Regions from separate parts of the Paenibacillus sp. FSL F4-0100 genome, predicted to be linked through region 1. Evidence: a T-box and tRNA genes for the amino acid it is inferred to sense, from the RefSeq annotation. Region 1 holds a T-box; the other holds one or more tRNA genes.
The links. A T-box is a leader RNA that pairs with one kind of tRNA and senses whether it is charged. The one in region 1 lies ahead of pheS (phenylalanine--tRNA ligase subunit alpha), so its partner is inferred to be a tRNA-Phe.

Region 1 (9,559 bases):
ACGCTGCGGTCCTCGCTCATTGGCATGGCCAGCTTAACCGCCGTGCCATCTGACGAAAGGGAGGTGAACATTTCTGCTTGCTGCGGATGGATGAAGGAATAACCCAGAACCTCCTGGAATCCGCTATGCGTCAGCAAACGGCGAAGCGAGCGGCGGATTGCCTGAGCGATGGTCAATGAACCCGGTGTCGTCGGACCTTCAATCGCCGTTGTCGGGATATTGTCGTATCCATACAGACGGGCCACCTCTTCAATGAGGTCTACGTCAAGCACGATATCGCCGCGTCGGGAAGGCACTTGAACATCCACCATTCCTTGGCCCGAATCTCCGCAAGGGAAATGCAATCGGGCGAAGATCGTTTTCACCTCAAGCAGGGACAGCTCCGTTCCCAGATAACGATTGAGCTTCTCCAGCGACAACGTAATCACGGTAGGCTCGGTGTCCGCACTGCCTGCTTCGACGATTCCCTGATGGACAGCGCCTCCGGCATATTTCGCCATCAATGCCGCTGCACGGTTCAGTGCAGGGATAACTGCGGCAGGATCCACTTCCTTCTCGAAGCGGGAGCTTGCCTCCGAACGCAGTCCGAGCTGACGGGATGTTTTGCGGACGGTACCGCCATCGAACTTAGCCGACTCCAGGAAAATATTGACCGTGCTGTCCGTTACTTCGGAGTCCAGCCCGCCCATAACGCCAGCCAAGGCTACCGGCTTGCCCCCTGCTGTAATCACCAGCATATGCGGCTCCAGGCGACGCTTCGCGCCGTCCAGCGTTACCATCGTTTCTCCAGCTTCAGCCATACGCACATGGACCGCGCCATCCTTCAGCTGATCTGCATCAAAAGCATGCAGCGGCTGGCCATATTCCAGCATCACATAGTTCGTAATATCCACGATATTACTGATCGGGCGCACGCCCGCTGCCATCAACCGGTTCTGCATCCACAGCGGAGAAGGACCGATCTTAACTCCGGTAATATAACGTGCCGCGTAATGGCTGCACTGCTCGTCAGCCCCGATCGTAACCGAGATATGATCGGCTGCTGCATCTTGAACCTCCAGAATTTCCTTCTCCGGGTTCGGAAGACTCAGCTCGCGCCCCAGAATGGCGCTCACTTCGTAAGCTGCTCCCAGCATGCTGAGACAGTCAGAGCGGTTCGGCGTCAGATCCAGCTCCAAAATTTCATCGTTCAGACCCAGCACATCTTCAATTGGTTTGCCGATCTCCGTCTCAGCCGGAAGTACCAGAATCCCTTCCTGCAGCTCTTTAGGCAGCAGTTTGTCATTCATGCCAAGTTCCTTCGCCGAGCAGATCATGCCTTGGGAGAGCACGCCGCGCAGCTTGGCCTTCTTGATATCCATACCGCCAGGCAGCTTCGCGCCAACAAGCGCCACCGGCACCTTCTGGCCAGCATCCACATTTTTGGCTCCGCACACGATCTGGAGATCTTCCTCCTGACCCGCATCCACGATACATACATTCAGCTTGTCTGCGTCAGGATGCTTCTCCTTACTCTTGACGTAGCCTACGACCACTTTGTTAATGCCTTGATTCCGTTTCTCGATCACATCGATTTCAATACCAGCCGAAGTAATACGGCTTGCCAAATCCTCTGAGGTTACGCCTTCGAGCGAAATATAATCGGACAACCAATCGGTTGAAACTCTCATTGTCTATTCACTTCCCTTTATCGTTAAAATTAGATCCGCGTGAATTGATTCAAGAATGCTGTATCGTTGTTGAAGAAGTGACGGATGTCATCCACGCCGTATTTCAGCATCGCAATCCGCTCAACCCCCATACCGAAAGCAAAACCGCTGTACTTCTCAGGGTCATAACCGCCCATTTCAAGCACCTTCGGATGAACCATGCCGCAGCCTAAAATCTCAAGCCAGCCTGTTTGCTTGCATACGCGGCAGCCACTGCCGCCGCATCTTACACAGGATACGTCCACTTCCGCGCTCGGCTCCGTGAACGGGAAGAAGCTTGGACGCAGACGGATCTGCGTGTCATCGCCGAACATCTCCTGCACGAATTGCAGCAGCGTCCCTTTCAGATCACTCATGCGAATGTTCTCGCCGATGACCAAGCCCTCGATTTGATGGAACTGGAACGAATGCGTCGCATCATCGTCGTCCCGGCGGAATACACGGCCCGGGCAGATGATTTTGACAGGTGCTTTCCCATTCATCGACAGCATCGTCCGGGCTTGCACCGGGGATGTCTGAGTACGCATTAGCAGATCTTCCGTCAAATAGAAGGAATCCTGCATGTCGCGTGCCGGGTGATTCTTCGGCAGATTCAGCGCTTCAAAGTTGAAGTAGTCCGTTTCCACCTCAGGGCCTTCCGCTACCTGATAACCCATCCCGATGAAAATATCCTCGATATCCTGGATCACCTTGCTCAAAGGATGGACCGCGCCTTGGCTGAGCTTGCGGCCCGGAAGAGTTACGTCCACCTTCTCTGCACGCAGGCGCTCTTCGGTTTCCTGCTGCAAGAACGCTTCCTGCTTGCCGGAGATGACTTCCTCGATCGCGCCCCGAACGTCATTGGCCACCTGGCCGATAACGGGACGCTCTTCTGCACTCAGCGCTCCCATTCCGCGCAGGATTTCCGTCAAGGCACCTTTTTTGCCAAGGTATTTCACCCGCAAATCATTCAGCTGCTGCGGATCGGTAACATCCTGCAATTGCGCCAATGCTTCCTGCTTTAATGCTTCTAATTTTTCCTTCATAGCTATTCGCACACCCCTTTGTAAACTCCATCATCGTACTGAAAACAAAAAAGGCCTCTCCTCCCGAAAAGGGACGAAGAGACCGTGGTACCACCCTTGTTAACATGCATCATACCCTAACCAAGGCGGTAAAAAACCTTAGGCCCGAGTATGCCTCATCATGCTCACTTGACCGACGTAACGAATCGGACCCGTTATCCCCTACTGACCGGCACCATGCCGTGTTCAAGGAACTGCTCCGGAGCGAACTTCACTAGCCTGTTTCTATAGGGACACTCTCAATCCACGGCATCCCTTCCCTGTAAAGAGGCACTAGCTACTTTTCTCCATCCACGCATTTATTACATATGCAAATATATAGGGTTTATTATATGCAACCTTTCGGGATATGGCAAGTTTCATTTCCCCATTTTAACCCCATCTGACTGATTTTAATCGTGATCCCTGATCTTATTCCGACTGAAGCCTGGTCAGCTCTGCCCGGAGCTCCCTGATCTCGGCAAGCCAGCTCGCCTCGTCCCCGGCTTCAAAATCTTCGGCTGATAAGCCCAGTAATTCCTGAATCCGATATTCAAGCTCCATTCGCCGATTGTCCTTCTCCGTATTCCCCCTGATCACACCGGTCCGCGAGGCCTGTTCCTCCTCCTCATCCACACTTCCCTCAAACCAAACCGGAGCTCCCCCAGGCTTCAGCGTGAGCAGCCGGTTCGCGATTTTGCGCACCAGATACCGGTCATGGGATACGAGCGCAATCGCACCCGGAAAGCTCACAAGCACTTGTTCAATCACCTCGCGGGTATCCACATCCAGGTAATTCGAGGGTTCATCCAACACGAGCAGATGCGCCCCGCTGAAATACAGCTTGAGAAAAGCCGTTCTGCACTTCTCCCCCATGCTCAGCTGCCCCATCTTCTTAAACACATCGTCCCGCCTGAAGAGGAACGAGCCCAGCAAGGTACGCGCACGGCTCTCCGTCATTCCCGGAATGACGAGCAGACTGTCCAGCAGCGTGGTTTCGGGTTCCAGCCCCTCAAGTTCCTGTGAGAAATAGCCGATCTTAACGGAAGGATTTCGGGTAATTCGGCCCTCCTGCGGTTCGATTTCGCCCAGCAGCAGCTTGAGCAGTGTCGTTTTCCCGCTCCCGTTAGGGCCTCTTACGGCCAACCGGTCGCCGCGGTTCAGATAGAAGGTGAGCTTATTAAAAAGCGGTTGATCTTCGTAACCAAAACTGATGTCCTTCACTTGGACAAGGGTACGGCCGCCGAAAGCTTCCCCTTCCAGCTCCATGTTCAGCTTAGGACCGCTTCGCGGTTTATCCACCCGCTCTGCTTCCAGCCGTTCCAGCGCTTTTTCCTTGGCATGATATCTTGAGATGTTCTTCTTGGCCTTGGCCTTGTAAAAGCTGGCGGTGATCTTGACGTCATTTACGTCCCCGGCCGCGTTATGCGCTTTATGGAACCACTCCTCATATCTTCGGATCGATTCCTCCAGCGCTTTGCGAGCCAGCTCTTGCTTCCGGTAAAGCGTCTCCTGCTCGCGCAGCTCCCGTTCCTTTTCGCGGCGGTAATCCGTATATCCTCCCCGGTAACGCCGAAGTTCCTCCGAGGTCAGCTCACATACAGAGGTTGCTACCCGATCGATGAATTCCCTGTCATGGGAAACAAACAACACAGTGCCTTTATAGGACGATACCAGCCACTGCTCCAGCCAGACCAAGCTGTCGCTGTCCAGATGGTTCGTGGGCTCGTCGAGCAGTAAAAATCTCGGTGCCGATACAAGGAGCCCTGACAGCATGACCTTCGTCTTCTGGCCTCCGCTCAGCTCGCGGTAGGATACAGGCCACACCTCTGGCCCGATGCCCAGCATCGTCATCGCTTTCTCCACCTCGGTCTCCCACTGGAAACCGTTCTGGGACTCGTAACGCTCCAGCAGATTGCCATATTGCTCAAGCAATTGTTCCATTTCGACAGGGCTGCCGCCATTCATCTGCTGCTCGACGCCGGCAAGCTGAAGCTTCAGCTGCCATAATGAAGGATGACTGCGGCTGCGCACCGTATCGATGGCACTCCTATCGATTTCGTCCGGCTCATCCTGCTGCCTGAGCCAGCCCCAGCGCTCTCGCGGGAGAATCGTCTCCACAACGCCCGAGGTCGGTTCGAGCTCACCGGCCAGGATCGAGAGAAGCGTGGTTTTGCCGGTACCGTTGCGCCCGTACAGCGCAATCCGTTCTCCTTCCGCCACCTCCAGCTGAATGCCTTCAAACAGCGGCCTTCCTTGGAGCTCCATACTTATATCTTTCGCTTTTAGAATCATAGTCATATCGTCTCATCCTCTCTCTTTGAAAAAACTAAAAAACCGCAAGCGATGGCCTGCGGCGGATGTTATAAAGAGAGATATGGGTCTGGTCTGAATTAACGGGACGAATTTGCACGACCGACACTAACTTCGGCTGTTCATTCCAGTCCAGCCTTGACTGCTATTGAAATGAAGCTCAATAACCTCGCCGTTAGCGGAAGCTGCAAATCCGTTCCATGGATGTGATTGTATTTCATTAGAGTACCATTTCAACATAACAAAAAGAGGCACCCCAGTCACATTGTTCAGACACACCAAATCTCTCCTCTACCGCCGTAGAGAAACGCCTGCAAACCACATGCAGTTGTTTAGAGAAAAGGGTGTCTTACTTCATTGGACTAGGTTACCTCGCATTCTTGGAATGAAATTATGGTCATTATAACAGATATTCTGCGCTTGTAAAAGGGGTAAACTCATCTCGCCCGTGTCGGTCAACACTGCCGTCAACCGTCTGGATGACCAGATCTTTGCGAGGGCTAATGTCGCTCCTATATTTCGTCGTCGACCCATACCGTGTTCGGAGACACGTTATAAGGGCCTAGCTGCTTCGGAGAAAACGAATACGGCGAGTGTTCATCCTTCAGCCACATATTCCCCTTGATGATGAAGATATACGCGGCGATAACAAAATAAACCGAGCCCAAAATCCAATCCCACGCACTTGCCAGATTGTAACTAACGATATGATAGATATACCAGCCGCCGATCGGAAAATGAAACAGCAGACGGCGCCCAAGCCGGGATAGTATATCGTTTTTGCTTTGATGTTGGCAAATATGCCGTGCCAAATAAATTGGAAAAAGCCCATGAATACGGGGGCAAGACCAAGCCAGATGAGATGCGGGACAAACACGGGAAGAAGGTAAAACAGATAAGCGATGCCGAGGTTGATGATCATAGCAGACTGCGTATTCAGCGGATAGCGTTCCGGATGCTCGCTTCGAAAAATGACGCCGTTAAACAGCCCTCCGAAATACCCCGGCCACCGATATTCTTCGAATTGATGCACCAATATCGCCACAAAGCTGAGCCATAAAATGATTTCGATTTCCGGCATGAGACTCCCATTGACCAACAATCCAATGCATACAAAGAAGGCGACAACGATGCCCAGATCCTGCCAATAATCTCTTAGAAATTTCATTTTCCTCGCTCCTTTGCTTCTCCATATTCAGGAAAATAGCGCTCAAACAAAAAATCGATTTGCCGGTCGATGGGAGCAGGCTTGACTCCAGCTCCGGATTCGAGCAGCGGCTTCATTAATGCAGGGAGAAAAATGGCGCCGAAAATTTGCGTAACCATCATCATTAACGAGTCCGGCCGTTCCTCCCCCGTGATCTCTGTAAACACCTTTTGAAGCTTATGAAATCCAGTTGCTTGCAAAAATTCCCCATACTCATGTTGGGACGCGAACATCGCCGAGCCGGCCGCTATCGTGTGCAGCACCAGCTCCGGATATTGCTGAATGACCTGAACGTAACGGGTTAAAAATAATTTCAATCGCTCCTTCGGTGGCACAGACACGTGATCGAGCACATCGAAGGTATCCCGGAAGCCGATCAGCAATCCCTTGATCGCCTCGTTGATCAGCTTGTCTTTCGAGCCAAAATAGTAGTTGACAAGCGCGATGTTGGCGTCGGAACGGGAAGCAATCTTGCGAATCGTAACACTGTCGAATCCTTCCCGCTTGATTACGTCTAGTGTCGTCTGCAAAATCTTCTCTTTGGTGTCATTGCTGTGGTCTGGCGATGCCATCGAACCCCTCCCTATCTATCCTGATGCAAACAATTTATTAAACATCGTTTTAAACACTGTTTAATGAGAGTGTACCACCCTTTTTATGACAAAGCAATCGTTAGAATTCTCCCGAAATTCCCCGCCAACGCGGTAAAAAACTGTACTTTTGCAGCATATTAAGTCGCTAGCCCTTCATGCGGGGGCATTGGCAGCGCTCTACCGGCAGCCCATCAAGCTTCGGTTAGATAAGCGCATCGTTACAGCAAAAAAAGCCCTTGTTCTTTCAAGGACTTTTTTGTATGTATGGTGCTTGTTATAGGAATCGAACGGGAAATCGAAAGTTCGTAAATTCGGATTTCCGCAAACAAAAAACCCTTGTCACCAAGGGTTTTCGTTCTAACTATAAGCGGGTGATGGGAATCGAACCCACGCTACCAGCTTGGAAGGCTGGAGTTCTACCATTGAACTACACCCGCACATATACCTACAAAAGTGACGCTATGCTTCGGAGCATATTTCGATTACTTTTGCGAGGCCCTAATTCATAAGCGAATCGGGACGACACGATTTGAACATGCGACCCCCTGGTCCCAAACCAGGTGCTCTACCAAGCTGAGCTACGTCCCGATAATGAAGATGGCGTCTTTTGAAGACAAAAATAAATATACCATGTCGAACATATAATTTCAACATGTATTTTATGGAAAATGGATCGCCCGTATATTAAAGCAAACAGCATCCTTCCCGGGAGGGAAGGATGCTGCTTTACCTTGACCTGATATGAGGGCTGTGAAAGCACCTTGCCTATTTTTTGTCGAAGGTCACTTCCGGTGTCGTTAATTTATCATAAAAATCCACAATTTTGTCTTTATCCTCCGAAGCACGGAGTGCCATGGCGGAGCGCGGATGTTCGTCCAAGGTGCCTGTAATCATGTAAGGCATAATATAACCCCACTCTTCTTTTTCGCGAAGAGGGATCATGTAGCGCTCGATAATATCCAGTACCGGACGCAGTTCATACTTCGTGCCTTTCAGATGGGTAACCAGAAGCTCGGTCGGGCAGTTGCCGGCCGCACGTCCCATCCCGTACACGGATGCATCCAGAAGCTCAACGCCAAGATCTGCAGCGACCAGCGTGTTGGAGAACGCCATCTGCATGTTGTTATGGGTATGAACGCCCAGACGTTTGTTCGGCAGATGGGTCTTGAACTTATTTACAAGGTATTCCATATCTTTATGATCAAGGCTTCCGTAAGAATCGACGATGTAGACCACATCCACGACGCTCTCCTTGATCAGCTCAAAAGCTTCCAGCAGCTCGTTCTCCATCACGTTGGAGAGAGCCATAATGTTCAGCGTAGTCTCGTAACCACGATCGTGGAAGGTCTGAACCAGCGCAAGCGCCTTATCCACGTCTTTGATGTAACAAGCGACACGGATGAGATCCAACAAGCTTTCCTCGCGTGGCAAAATATCGTCTTCATCCACACGGCCGATATCTACAAGGGCGGACAGTTTGGTCTTGCCTTTATGAGGAATCACTTCTCTGAGGAAGTCATCATCCAGAAAACGCCAAGGGCCCGCCTGATCAGCGCCTTTCAGCAGTTTAGGCGAATTTTTATAACCGATTTCCATATAGTCCACGCCAGCCTCATTCAGGCCCGCATATAAATTTTGTACGAATTCCACACTAAAATCCCAATTATTGACCAGTCCGCCATCGCGAATGGTACAGTCTACAATCTTTGTCTGACTACTCTTAATCATTCTAAGCTAAACTCCTCTCGGCAATTTTTCTCTTCATCATACTTGAATGCCGGTTGAAAAGTAAAGCAAAAACGTCCGAAAGACGGACGTTTTTCTAAGGGATATGGGACTCCCACTGACATCTTCATTTCATAGCAAGCGATTCAATCCATGACGACCTGGACCTGCTTAAGAATCCAGTCGGTGATGGTGCGAACGAGCACACCGGTTGCCCCTTTGGGATCCACGCCCCGCTCCTTGGATAAGTAAGCCGTACCTGCTATGTCAAAATGCACCCAGGGCAGCCCATCAGCAAATGTCCCTACAAAAAGACCACCCGTTATCGTCCCGCCTTCTCGGCCCGTCTGATTGCGTAAATCCGCCACCTCACTCTTCAATTTATCCCAAAACTCCGGATAGGATGGAAGCGGCCATATTTTTTCGCCGGCCCTCCGAGATGAGGTAATAAGCTCTTCCAAAAAGGTCTCATCATTAGTTACGGCCCCAGTGGCTATATCCCCAAGAGCCGAAACGACAGCACCTGTCAATGTGGCCACATCAATCAAACGCGAAGCCCCGAGCTGCTTGGCATAAGTTACTCCGTCCGCAAGCACAATACGTCCCTCAGCATCCGTATTCAATACTTCGATGGTGCGACCGCTCAGCGTCGTGACAATATCGCCGGGTTTAAAGGCACTACCGCTCATTACATTTTCCGCTGACGGAATCACCATCACTACATTTACCCTGGGACGAATCCGTCCGAGCGCTTCCATAACGCCCAGTACGGTAGCCGCCCCGCCCATGTCGCTGATCATATCCTCCATCCCGGATGCCCTCTTCAGCGATACACCACCGGTATCAAACGTAACCCCCTTACCAACAAGGCCGATCACATCCTCCCACGTCTCCCGTCCCTGATAACGGAGCGCAATCATGCGCGGTGGATGTATGCTGCCTTTACCTACGGCCAGAAGGCCGCCCATG
Region 2 (9,559 bases), 1.6 Mb from region 1:
TGGGGCGGTCGCCTCCTAAAGAGTAACGGAGGCGCCCCAAGGTTCCCTCAGAATGGTTGGAAATCATTCGAAGAGTGCAAAGGCATAAGGGAGCTTGACTGCGAGACCTACAAGTCGAGCAGGGACGAAAGTCGGGCTTAGTGATCCGGTGGTACCGCATGGAAGGGCCATCGCTCAACGGATAAAAGCTACCCTGGGGATAACAGGCTTATCTCCCCCAAGAGTCCACATCGACGGGGAGGTTTGGCACCTCGATGTCGGCTCATCGCATCCTGGGGCTGAAGTAGGTCCCAAGGGTTGGGCTGTTCGCCCATTAAAGCGGTACGCGAGCTGGGTTCAGAACGTCGTGAGACAGTTCGGTCCCTATCTGTCGTGGGCGTAGGAAATTTGAGAGGAGCTGTCCTTAGTACGAGAGGACCGGGATGGACGTACCGCTGGTGCACCAGTTGTTCCGCCAGGAGCATGGCTGGGTAGCTACGTACGGAAGGGATAAGCGCTGAAAGCATCTAAGCGTGAAGCCCCCCTCAAGATGAGATTTCCCAACTAGTAAGACCCCTTGAAGACCACGAGGTAGATAGGTTGGAGGTGGAAGTGCAGCAATGCATGGAGCTGACCAATACTAATCGGTCGAGGGCTTATCCAAAACATATTTCAATGTGTTGCAAATTCGTTTCGTATCTAGTTTTCAGGGAATCAATCTCTGTAACTGCATACAAGTTATGATGGAGAGATACCCAAGTGGCTATAAGGGGACCCTCTGCTAAGGGGTTAGACTGCGTAAGCGGTGCGAGGGTTCGAATCCCTCTCTCTCCGCCATTTGAATAACTTGAACGCAAATAGGTTTATATGGCGGTGTAGCTCAGCTGGCTAGAGCGTACGGTTCATACCCGTGAGGTCGGGGGTTCGATCCCCTCCGCCGCTACCATACATACCTGGAGGCTTAGCTCAGCTGGGAGAGCATCTGCCTTACAAGCAGAGGGTCGGGGGTTCGAACCCCTCAGCCTCCACCATGTACTTATTTTTATTACCTTACCATGCCGGTGTAGCTCAATTGGTAGAGCAACTGACTTGTAATCAGTAGGTTGGGGGTTCAAGTCCTCTCGCCGGCACCATCTTTAATAATGTGGAACTGTGGTGTAGAGGCCTAACATGCCTGCCTGTCACGCAGGAGATCGCGGGTTCGAATCCCGTCAGTTCCGCCATTCTTTACAAGCTTCAGGGATGAGAATCCATAACCGGGTTCGTCGGAGCATATCTTCGTTAGCAGAGACTTCGCAGTCTCGAACGAAGAGAGAGTATCCCGTCAGTTCCGCCATTATTAATCTTAAGGAATAAAAATGGTCGGTTTTCCACAGATTAAAGTGGGCAGGATTGCATTCCGCACTTTATTTTTATGTCATTTATGTAAGGCTCGGTAGCTCAGTCGGTAGAGCAGAGGACTGAAAATCCTCGTGTCGGCGGTTCGATTCCGTCCCGAGCCACCTTTATATCCTGGAGGATTAGCGAAGTGGCCAAACGCAGCAGACTGTAAATCTGTTCTCGTCCGAGTTCGGTGGTTCGAATCCATCATCCTCCACCAGTAAATAAGAGCCATTAGCTCAGTTGGTAGAGCACCTGACTTTTAATCAGGGTGTCGAAGGTTCGAGTCCTTCATGGCTCATCCGAAGAGTCGTCAACGTTGTTGACGGCTCTTTTTGTGTTGTTTTTAAGCAGTTTTTCTCCAATGTAACTGGACTTAGAGAGAAGGCATTGTCGCTTGCACTGGGTGTTATGCTAAAATAAGAAAAAACGATAAAGTGGTGGAGTCATCAATGGTGGAGATGGAGCACATCGTTCAGAAACTAGAGCAGACCTTGGGTACCTCACTCGGTTTAAAAAAATTGAATGCTCAGGAAGCAGCATGGTTAACAAAACTAATAGCGACCTCACCGCCATTCGGTGATCGGATGGGTCATGAGGACAGAGCCCAGGGGGCTAGTAGCCGTGAAGAAAACAGAACCTCACACCAATCACGAAGGGTTCACGGCGCCTATGTGCACAAGGACCTTGGTGAGATTTGGATTCCTGTGAATCAACAGGATCCTAGTCGGGTAATTGTAGCGAATCAGAGTGCTTTGACGGAGTCGGAGATTGGGCTTATAACTCTACTATTGTCGAGCCTTCAGGATACGACACCAGGGGTAGTGTCCAAGAGTGCCGGTAAGGTTGAAGAAGAACGACGCGCCCAACAGTTGGGTGGTTGGTTAAAGGAACGCCTGCAAGCCGGTGAACTGCTTGCTGAATTACCAGAGGAAATGTGGATTCGGACAAGCTTGACGGAGGACATGGTTCCCTTTCTTCTTATTCATGAGAGCGAGCACGCCCCTACTCCAAGTTATAAGGCACTGCATCGGTTATTGCGCAGCTATTTTGGCGGGGACATCATTCTGGTACCACTGCTTGATAAGGAATGGATTATCTTAGCGAACCAGGAATTGCTGGACGGTATAACGACGGATGATAAAGAGGATGCTTCGGTGGAAGGCGATCAAGATTTACTCTCCTTATTCTGCATGGGGCTCTACGAGCTGATTTCAACGGAATGGGTGGGGGATTTCCATATCTCGGCGATACCGGCAGTTAATGCCCTGCATGCTCTGCCACAGACCGTTAGCATGTTAAGAGAGACCATGACCATCGGCCGTACATTCCAGGTAAAGGAACATATCCATCTGTCGACCGGGCTTCATCTGGAGCGCCTGGTCTATAGCATTCCTGAGTACCAACGCAATCAATTTCTGCGAGAGTACGCTGCCGGACATACCGATTTATTCGAGGATAGTGAGACCTTGTCAACGCTGGAGTCTTTTTTCGAATTGGATTGTAACGTGAGCGAGACGGCCAAGCACCTATATATTCACCGTAACACGCTGCTATACCGCCTGGATAAGATCAAACAGGAGACGGGGCTTGATGTTCGCAGCTTCAGTGATGCGGTTTTAGTGAAAATAACGCTTCTATTGTATAAAGTGACGAAAAGGAAATAGGTTTTTTGTGCAGATTGTGTATAGCAAGTCAGGTGCCTATGGGGTAATATAAGATTATAAATTAATTGTATTCGATTTCATAACATTCATATGAGGGGGCAAATGCACATGGCTGGTGTACGCTTAGAGCATATTTACAAAAAGTATGCAGGTGCGGATAAAGCAACTGTAATTGACGTTAATTTGGATATTAAAGATAAAGAATTCTTGGTACTGGTAGGTCCTTCCGGTTGCGGTAAGTCCACGACACTGCGTATGATCGCAGGTCTTGAGGAAATTTCTGAGGGTAAACTTTACATTGGCGACCGCGTTGTTAACGATGTAGCACCTAAAGATCGTGACATCGCGATGGTATTCCAATCCTACGCCTTGTATCCACATATGAACGTATATCAGAACATGGCATTCGGTTTGAAACTCCGTAAAGTGAAGAAAGACGAAATCGATAAACGTGTACGTGAAGCAGCAAAAATCTTGGATATCGAGCATTTGCTCGAGCGTAAACCAAAGGCTCTGTCCGGTGGTCAGCGTCAGCGTGTTGCCTTGGGTCGTGCGATTGTCCGTGATCCACAAGTCTTCTTGATGGATGAGCCACTTTCCAACTTGGATGCGAAACTCCGCGGTCAGATGCGTGCCGAAATTACAAAGCTGGTTAAGCGCCTTGAAACCACTTGTATCTATGTAACGCATGACCAAACAGAAGCTATGACGATGGGTGACCGTATCGTTGTTATGCAAGACGGCATTATTCAACAAGCGGATTCCCCAGAGCAACTGTACAACAATCCGAACAACCTGTTCGTTGCTGGTTTCATCGGTTCCCCAACCATGAACTTCATCAACGGTAAATTGTCCGAGCAAAACGGTGGCGTATACTTCACTTCCCAGGGCTTGAACGTTCAAGTACCAGGTGGTAAAGCGCAATTGCTCAAAAACAAATCCATGATTGGCAAAGAAGTAATCATGGGTGTTCGTCCGGAAGATATTCATGAAGAGCCAGTCTTCCTGGAAGCTTCCCCGAACACAATCTTCACTGCAAAAGTTGACGTAACCGAGAACCTTGGTCACGAAATGCTCTTGTACCTGAGCGGCTTGGGCACCGATACGGTTATCGGCCGTGTAGACGGACGTTCGACTACTCGCGAAAGCGACAATGTGAAATTGGCACTCGACATGAACAAAGTTCATATCTTTGATAAAGAGTCTGAATTGAACGTATTGCTCGAAGACTAATCTTCAGCAATCGGGATCTCTTGAAAACCGCCCTCTCAAGGGGCGGTTTTTTTAGGAGAAAAATACATAAATCCAGGTAGTATTCACTCCTAGAGAGGGTTTAAGTGTTTCTCGCAGAAGGTAGTAGATGCATTCAAAGGAATAGCAGATATATAAAGCAGTAAACCCAGATGCTGCAGAAGAATGGAGTTAATAATGCCTTTCGTGATAAAACATTACATTTATATTATTCAAGTTATAGTACGTAATCGTAGTGTCGCTTCACCCCAATATAAGCCTAATGTCGCGATTGAATAGCCGGTTAGAATTGCATTCATTGGTTTTTTTCGATAAGATAAGCACAAAGCAAGGCATACATAAGTATGGGACATACGGGATGTTGAAGCATATTTCATGTAAATTGCCAGATCGCTGATAAGGCTTATACAGATTATCTACTTTAGATAATATCGAATATGGAATATATCATCCAATACGGGCCGCGTACATGACGGTTGCGTTGTGATGTCAACATACAATGGAAGAAGAGGGGTAAGACCATGGCCAAGAAAGTGAAGGTATCCGAGCTGGTCCAGCAGTTTCAGTTGGAGGTCATCGCAGGTGAGGAAGGCTTAAAACGTCAGATTACAACGGACGATCTGAATCGCCCGGGATTGGAAATGGCCGGTTATTTTGAATACCATCCGCGGGAACGGGTCCAGCTTCTGGGCCGCACGGAGTTGGCTTTCTTCGGAATGCTGAAGCCGGAAGAGCGTAAAGAGCGGATGCGCAGCCTGTGTACGGAAGAAACACCTTGCATTGTAGTTACTCGTTCCTTGGAAGTGCCGGAGGAACTGGTGGAACTCGGGAACGAAAGAGGTTTGCCTGTACTGCGCAGCAGTATGGCGACAACCATTCTGACAAGCCGATTCACAAGCTTCCTGGAGCGTAAACTTGCACCAACTACAACCATCCACGGGGTATTGTGCGATGTTTATGGCGTGGGGATGCTGATCACAGGTTCAAGCGGTATCGGGAAGAGTGAGACGGCATTGGAGCTCGTCAAACGCGGACACCGATTGATTGCGGATGATGCGGTGGAGATACGTCAGACATCGGATTTTCAGCTTCACGGAACGGCGCCGGAGTTGATTCGCCATCTTCTGGAGATTCGCGGAGTTGGTATTATTAATGTCATGACGTTATTCGGTGCAGGAGCCGTTCGGAACAATAAAAGGATTACACTTGTTGTTCGATTGGAAGCTTGGCAGCAGGATAAACAGTATGATCGTCTGGGATTAGATGAAGAAACAACACGAATTATTGAGACAGACATCCCTCTGGTCACCATTCCGGTTCGTCCAGGACGTAACCTTGCGGTTATTATTGAGGTAGCAGCTATGAACTACAGATTGAAACAAATGGGACTGAATGCTGCGCTGCAGTTTACGAACAAACTGACAGCTACGATCGCTGAAGATATGGACGATTTGGACTAGGACTAGGGAGGTTATAAAAGATGCAAACATTGCTCATCGATCCGGTGGCGTTCTCCATCGGATCGCTGCGTGTTCATTGGTATGGCTTGATTTTGGGGTTGGGAGCTTTAGCGGGGCTGTTACTGGCCATTCGCGAGGGGAAGCGTTTTGGCATTCCGCAGGAATTTTTCATGGATTTGCTCTTGCTTGGTGTTCCTTCCGCAATCATTGGTGCGCGTATTTATTATGTAGCTTTTAAATGGGAAGATTATAAAGACAACTTCCTGGATGTGTTCAAAATATGGAACGGCGGGATTGCCATATTCGGTGCCCTTATTGGTGCCATTATCTGTGCGTTAATCTTTGTTCGCCGGAAAGGCTATTCATTCTGGCGGATTGCCGATATCTGTGCTCCGTCCCTGTTGGCCGGTCAGATCATTGGACGCTGGGGGAACTTCGTTAACCAGGAGGCCTATGGCGGTCCTGTAAGCGAATCCTTTTTACGCGGACAGCTGCACCTGCCTGATTTCATCGTGAATCAAATGAATGTACAAGGTGTATTCCATCATCCTACCTTCTTATATGAATCGCTATGGAACTTGGTGGGTATTGTCATATTGCTTATCCTCCGCAGACAGAAATTCCTGCGCGCAGGCGAACTCTTCATCGGATATTTCATCTGGTATTCCATCGGCCGATTCTTCATTGAAGCGGTGCGTACGGACAGCTTGGCGTTCCAAGGCGCAACCGGACTTGCCGACTTCATTAACAATACGCTGTGGGCACCGATGACTTGGATGGGCTTTGAACTGGGCCATCTGGATCCGGCTTACGGCAATATTCGGATTTCTCAGCTGCTGTCGGTGTTCTTCGTCATTGCAGGCATCGTATTGATCGTTGTACGCCGCGTAACAGGCCGCGCCAATGTGCGTTATTTGGACCCCATCGTGTCAACGAAGACCGGAGCAGGGCCAACGCCTGAAGCTGACCTTCAGACGGATAAAGCCGTGAAGTCATCTGCGCAGGCACCTGTTAAGCAGGATAAACCGGCAGCAGATCCAGTAGAGAAGGATGATACAAGCTCTCTAATCCAAACCCAGGAGACGGAAGTCAAACCGTCCCGAGTAGAAGATACTCCGGCAATAAAACCAGATACGGAGGACAAAAAGGAGTAGTTGCAGCATGATAGAAACCGTACTGTTTGATTTAGACGGAACCATTATTGATACGAATGAATTGATTATCTCGTCGTTTCTGCATGTCTTCGAGGCTCAAGCACCGGGACCGTTAACCAGGGAGCAGATCATTCCACATATGGGAACCACGCTGGAACAGCAGCTGCAGGCTTTCTCGGGAGGCGTTGAGGATGTTAGTCCGTTTGTCAAAGCCTACCGTTCCTTCAACACGCTTCATCATGATGAGATGGTTAGACCGTTCCCTCATGTAAATGAGGTCGTGGAGCGCCTTCATCGTCACGGGCTTTCGCTTGGGATTGTAACAACTAAGATTCATCCTTCTACGATGATGACTTTGGAAAAGTACGATCTCGAGCGATTCATGTCGGCGATTGTTACGGTGAACGACGTCGAGCATCCGAAACCGCATCCTGAGCCCGTTCTGACGGCAATTGAGCGGCTGGGCGCCAATCCGGCTACGACATTGATGATCGGGGACAGTCCGGTCGACATTCAGTCCGCCAAGGCGGCGGGTGTGAAGGCCGCAGCTGTAGCTTGGTCCCTGAAGGGTGAGCAGAAGCTGATGGAGTATGGTCCGGATTATGTTTTAAAGGATATGAAAGACCTGTATGAAATCGTAGGACTTCAAGAGGAATAGGAGTTTTGGCAGCATGGCCAGAAAGGTTACCCGTTATCCTGTAGAAGGGCCCAACGCGCTATGGCAAATCTACCGCACCGTGAGCCCGTTCAAGGGCGTCAAGAACTTCATCTTTATCCAGTTGGCCCGTTATTGCCCTATCCTGCCCTTGAAGAACTGGATATACCGCCATATGCTCGGGATGAAGGTGGGAAGACATACCGCGTTTGGATTGATGGTCATGGTGGATGTGTTTTTTCCGGAGAAAATATCTATCGGCGAGAATTCGGTGATCGGCTACAATACAACGATTCTTGCCCATGAGTATCTAATAAAGGAATATCGTCTGGGTGAAGTGCGGATCGGGGAGAACGTGCTCATCGGCGCGAACACCACGATTTTGCCTGGCGTAACGATCGGAGATGGAGCGGTTGTTGCTGCAGGGTCTGTCGTACATAAAGATGTGGCACCGGGTGTTTTTGTAGGCGGCAATCCATTGCGAGAGCTGAAGAGGACATCGACGGAAAGTGAGTCAATTTGAGGTAATGTGACAAGTTAGGTTCTCAAGCTACCTGAATTATTGTAGAATGAGTATAGGATAACATGACACAAAGCGATTCCATAGTCCCCGGGGTATGATGGCCTTGAGGGACTTTTTTGCCCGCCCATCCCTTTTCATTGACTCTATGAAAATACTTGAATCAAGGAGGCGACGCCTGACATGAGTGCAACGCTGAACAAGAAGGAAAGGCTGCCGCAGCTCGATATTTATCGTGCGCTGGCCATCCTGGGCGTGCTTCACGTTCATGCGACTTCATTTGCAACAGTTGATGCGATTGATTCGCGATTCTATTATATTATTAATTTTTTGAATATTTTCTTTAAATACGGTACACCCTCGTTTATATTCCTAAGCAGCTTCGTGCTGTTCTATAACTATGCGGACCGGCCACTGACCAAAGATCTAATCAAAAACTTCTACAAACGGCGGCTCTTGTACATTTTGCTGCCTTATGTGTTGTTCTCGATCATCTATTTCTTTGTGCGGATGTATCAGAACGGGCTGCTCAACAGCTCATTTGATCTATGGGCACAGATGCCGCTTTTCTTTGAACGTTTAATTCGGGGGCAGAACTATACGCACTTATATTTTGTATTTATCAGTTTGCAGTTCTATATCTTGTTCCCGATCTTCCTTAAGCTGTTCAAATCGTCACGGTTTCTCGTACGGTGGGCGGTTCCTATCGGGTTCCTGCTTCAATGGGGCTTTATCATATGGAATAAATACGAGCTGCACTATACATTTAAAGGAAGCTTGGCCATCTCTTATTTAGCCTACTATATGCTGGGAGCTTACCTGGCGATGAATTATGACAAATTCAAGGGGTGGCTAACGTCATCTTGGAAAAAACAAACCTCTAGTCAAAGAGCAGGTACGGTCGTGTTATGGGCCGGCTGGCTCGCGATGGCGCTGACTCATGTGCAGATTTGGTACAACCAGAGACTGCACGGTGCCAAATACGATTCCCTGTTGTACGAGCTGTTGTGGAATCTGCACACGGTTTTCTCAGCGATTGTACTGATGCAGCTGGCCAGCTGGCTGTATAACAGCGGTTGGAAGCTCATCGTAAGGGTTCTGACGCGGATTGGCGAGCTGTCCTTCGCGATCTATCTGGTGCATCCGCTCTGGCTGTTCCTATACCGGGAGTACGATCTCAAGCTGAATCCGGTAACCGATGATTATCTCATCTGGATCTATGGCGGCATGGTAACTGCGCTAATTGTCAGTGCGCTGGTGGTACAAACGGTGTTCCGGTGGATTCCAGGCTCCTGGATGCTGCTTGGCAGCGTTCCGCGATCATTGAAGCCATCATCCAAAGCACCGAAAGCACCAACGCAGAGAAAAGACACCGTTACAGGCGACAGCAAAAAATCGGTGGATCTATAACCATAGCAGGCATACTTTTTTTCTTTTCAATTATTATGAAGCAAAGCCGTCCGGCAACGGGCGGCTTTTTTGCATTATGCCGC

Region 2: it has a tRNA-Phe gene. The T-box ahead of pheS (phenylalanine--tRNA ligase subunit alpha) is inferred to sense a tRNA for this amino acid. The anticodon was not compared.

The regions. Positions count from the first base shown of each region.
Region 1 is NZ_CP150303.1:6,208,652-6,218,210, forward strand. Features, by position in the region: gene pheT (phenylalanine--tRNA ligase subunit beta) at 1-1,670, opposite strand, end outside; gene pheS (phenylalanine--tRNA ligase subunit alpha) at 1,700-2,734, opposite strand; T-box leader at 2,801-3,076, opposite strand; gene abc-f (ABC-F type ribosomal protection protein) at 3,185-5,053, opposite strand; partial or broken gene MHH48_RS28115 (HXXEE domain-containing protein) at 5,578-6,233, opposite strand; gene MHH48_RS28120 (TetR/AcrR family transcriptional regulator) at 6,230-6,844, opposite strand; tRNA gene MHH48_RS28125 (tRNA-Gly) at 7,232-7,302, opposite strand; tRNA gene MHH48_RS28130 (tRNA-Pro) at 7,380-7,453, opposite strand; gene MHH48_RS28135 (aldolase catalytic domain-containing protein) at 7,631-8,593, opposite strand; gene MHH48_RS28140 (leucyl aminopeptidase) at 8,737-9,559, opposite strand, start outside.
Region 2 is NZ_CP150303.1:146,359-155,917, forward strand. Features, by position in the region: rRNA gene MHH48_RS00685 (23S ribosomal RNA) at 1-643, shown strand, start outside; tRNA gene MHH48_RS00690 (tRNA-Ser) at 725-816, shown strand; tRNA gene MHH48_RS00695 (tRNA-Met) at 849-925, shown strand; tRNA gene MHH48_RS00700 (tRNA-Val) at 935-1,010, shown strand; tRNA gene MHH48_RS00705 (tRNA-Thr) at 1,037-1,112, shown strand; tRNA gene MHH48_RS00710 (tRNA-Asp) at 1,126-1,202, shown strand; tRNA gene MHH48_RS00715 (tRNA-Phe) at 1,409-1,481, shown strand; tRNA gene MHH48_RS00720 (tRNA-Tyr) at 1,494-1,579, shown strand; tRNA gene MHH48_RS00725 (tRNA-Lys) at 1,588-1,660, shown strand; gene MHH48_RS00730 (helix-turn-helix domain-containing protein) at 1,812-3,026, shown strand; gene ugpC (sn-glycerol-3-phosphate ABC transporter ATP-binding protein UgpC) at 3,135-4,259, shown strand; gene hprK (HPr(Ser) kinase/phosphatase) at 4,799-5,737, shown strand; gene lgt (prolipoprotein diacylglyceryl transferase) at 5,758-6,891, shown strand; gene ppaX (pyrophosphatase PpaX) at 6,899-7,549, shown strand; gene MHH48_RS00755 (acyltransferase) at 7,563-8,069, shown strand; gene MHH48_RS00760 (acyltransferase) at 8,250-9,476, shown strand.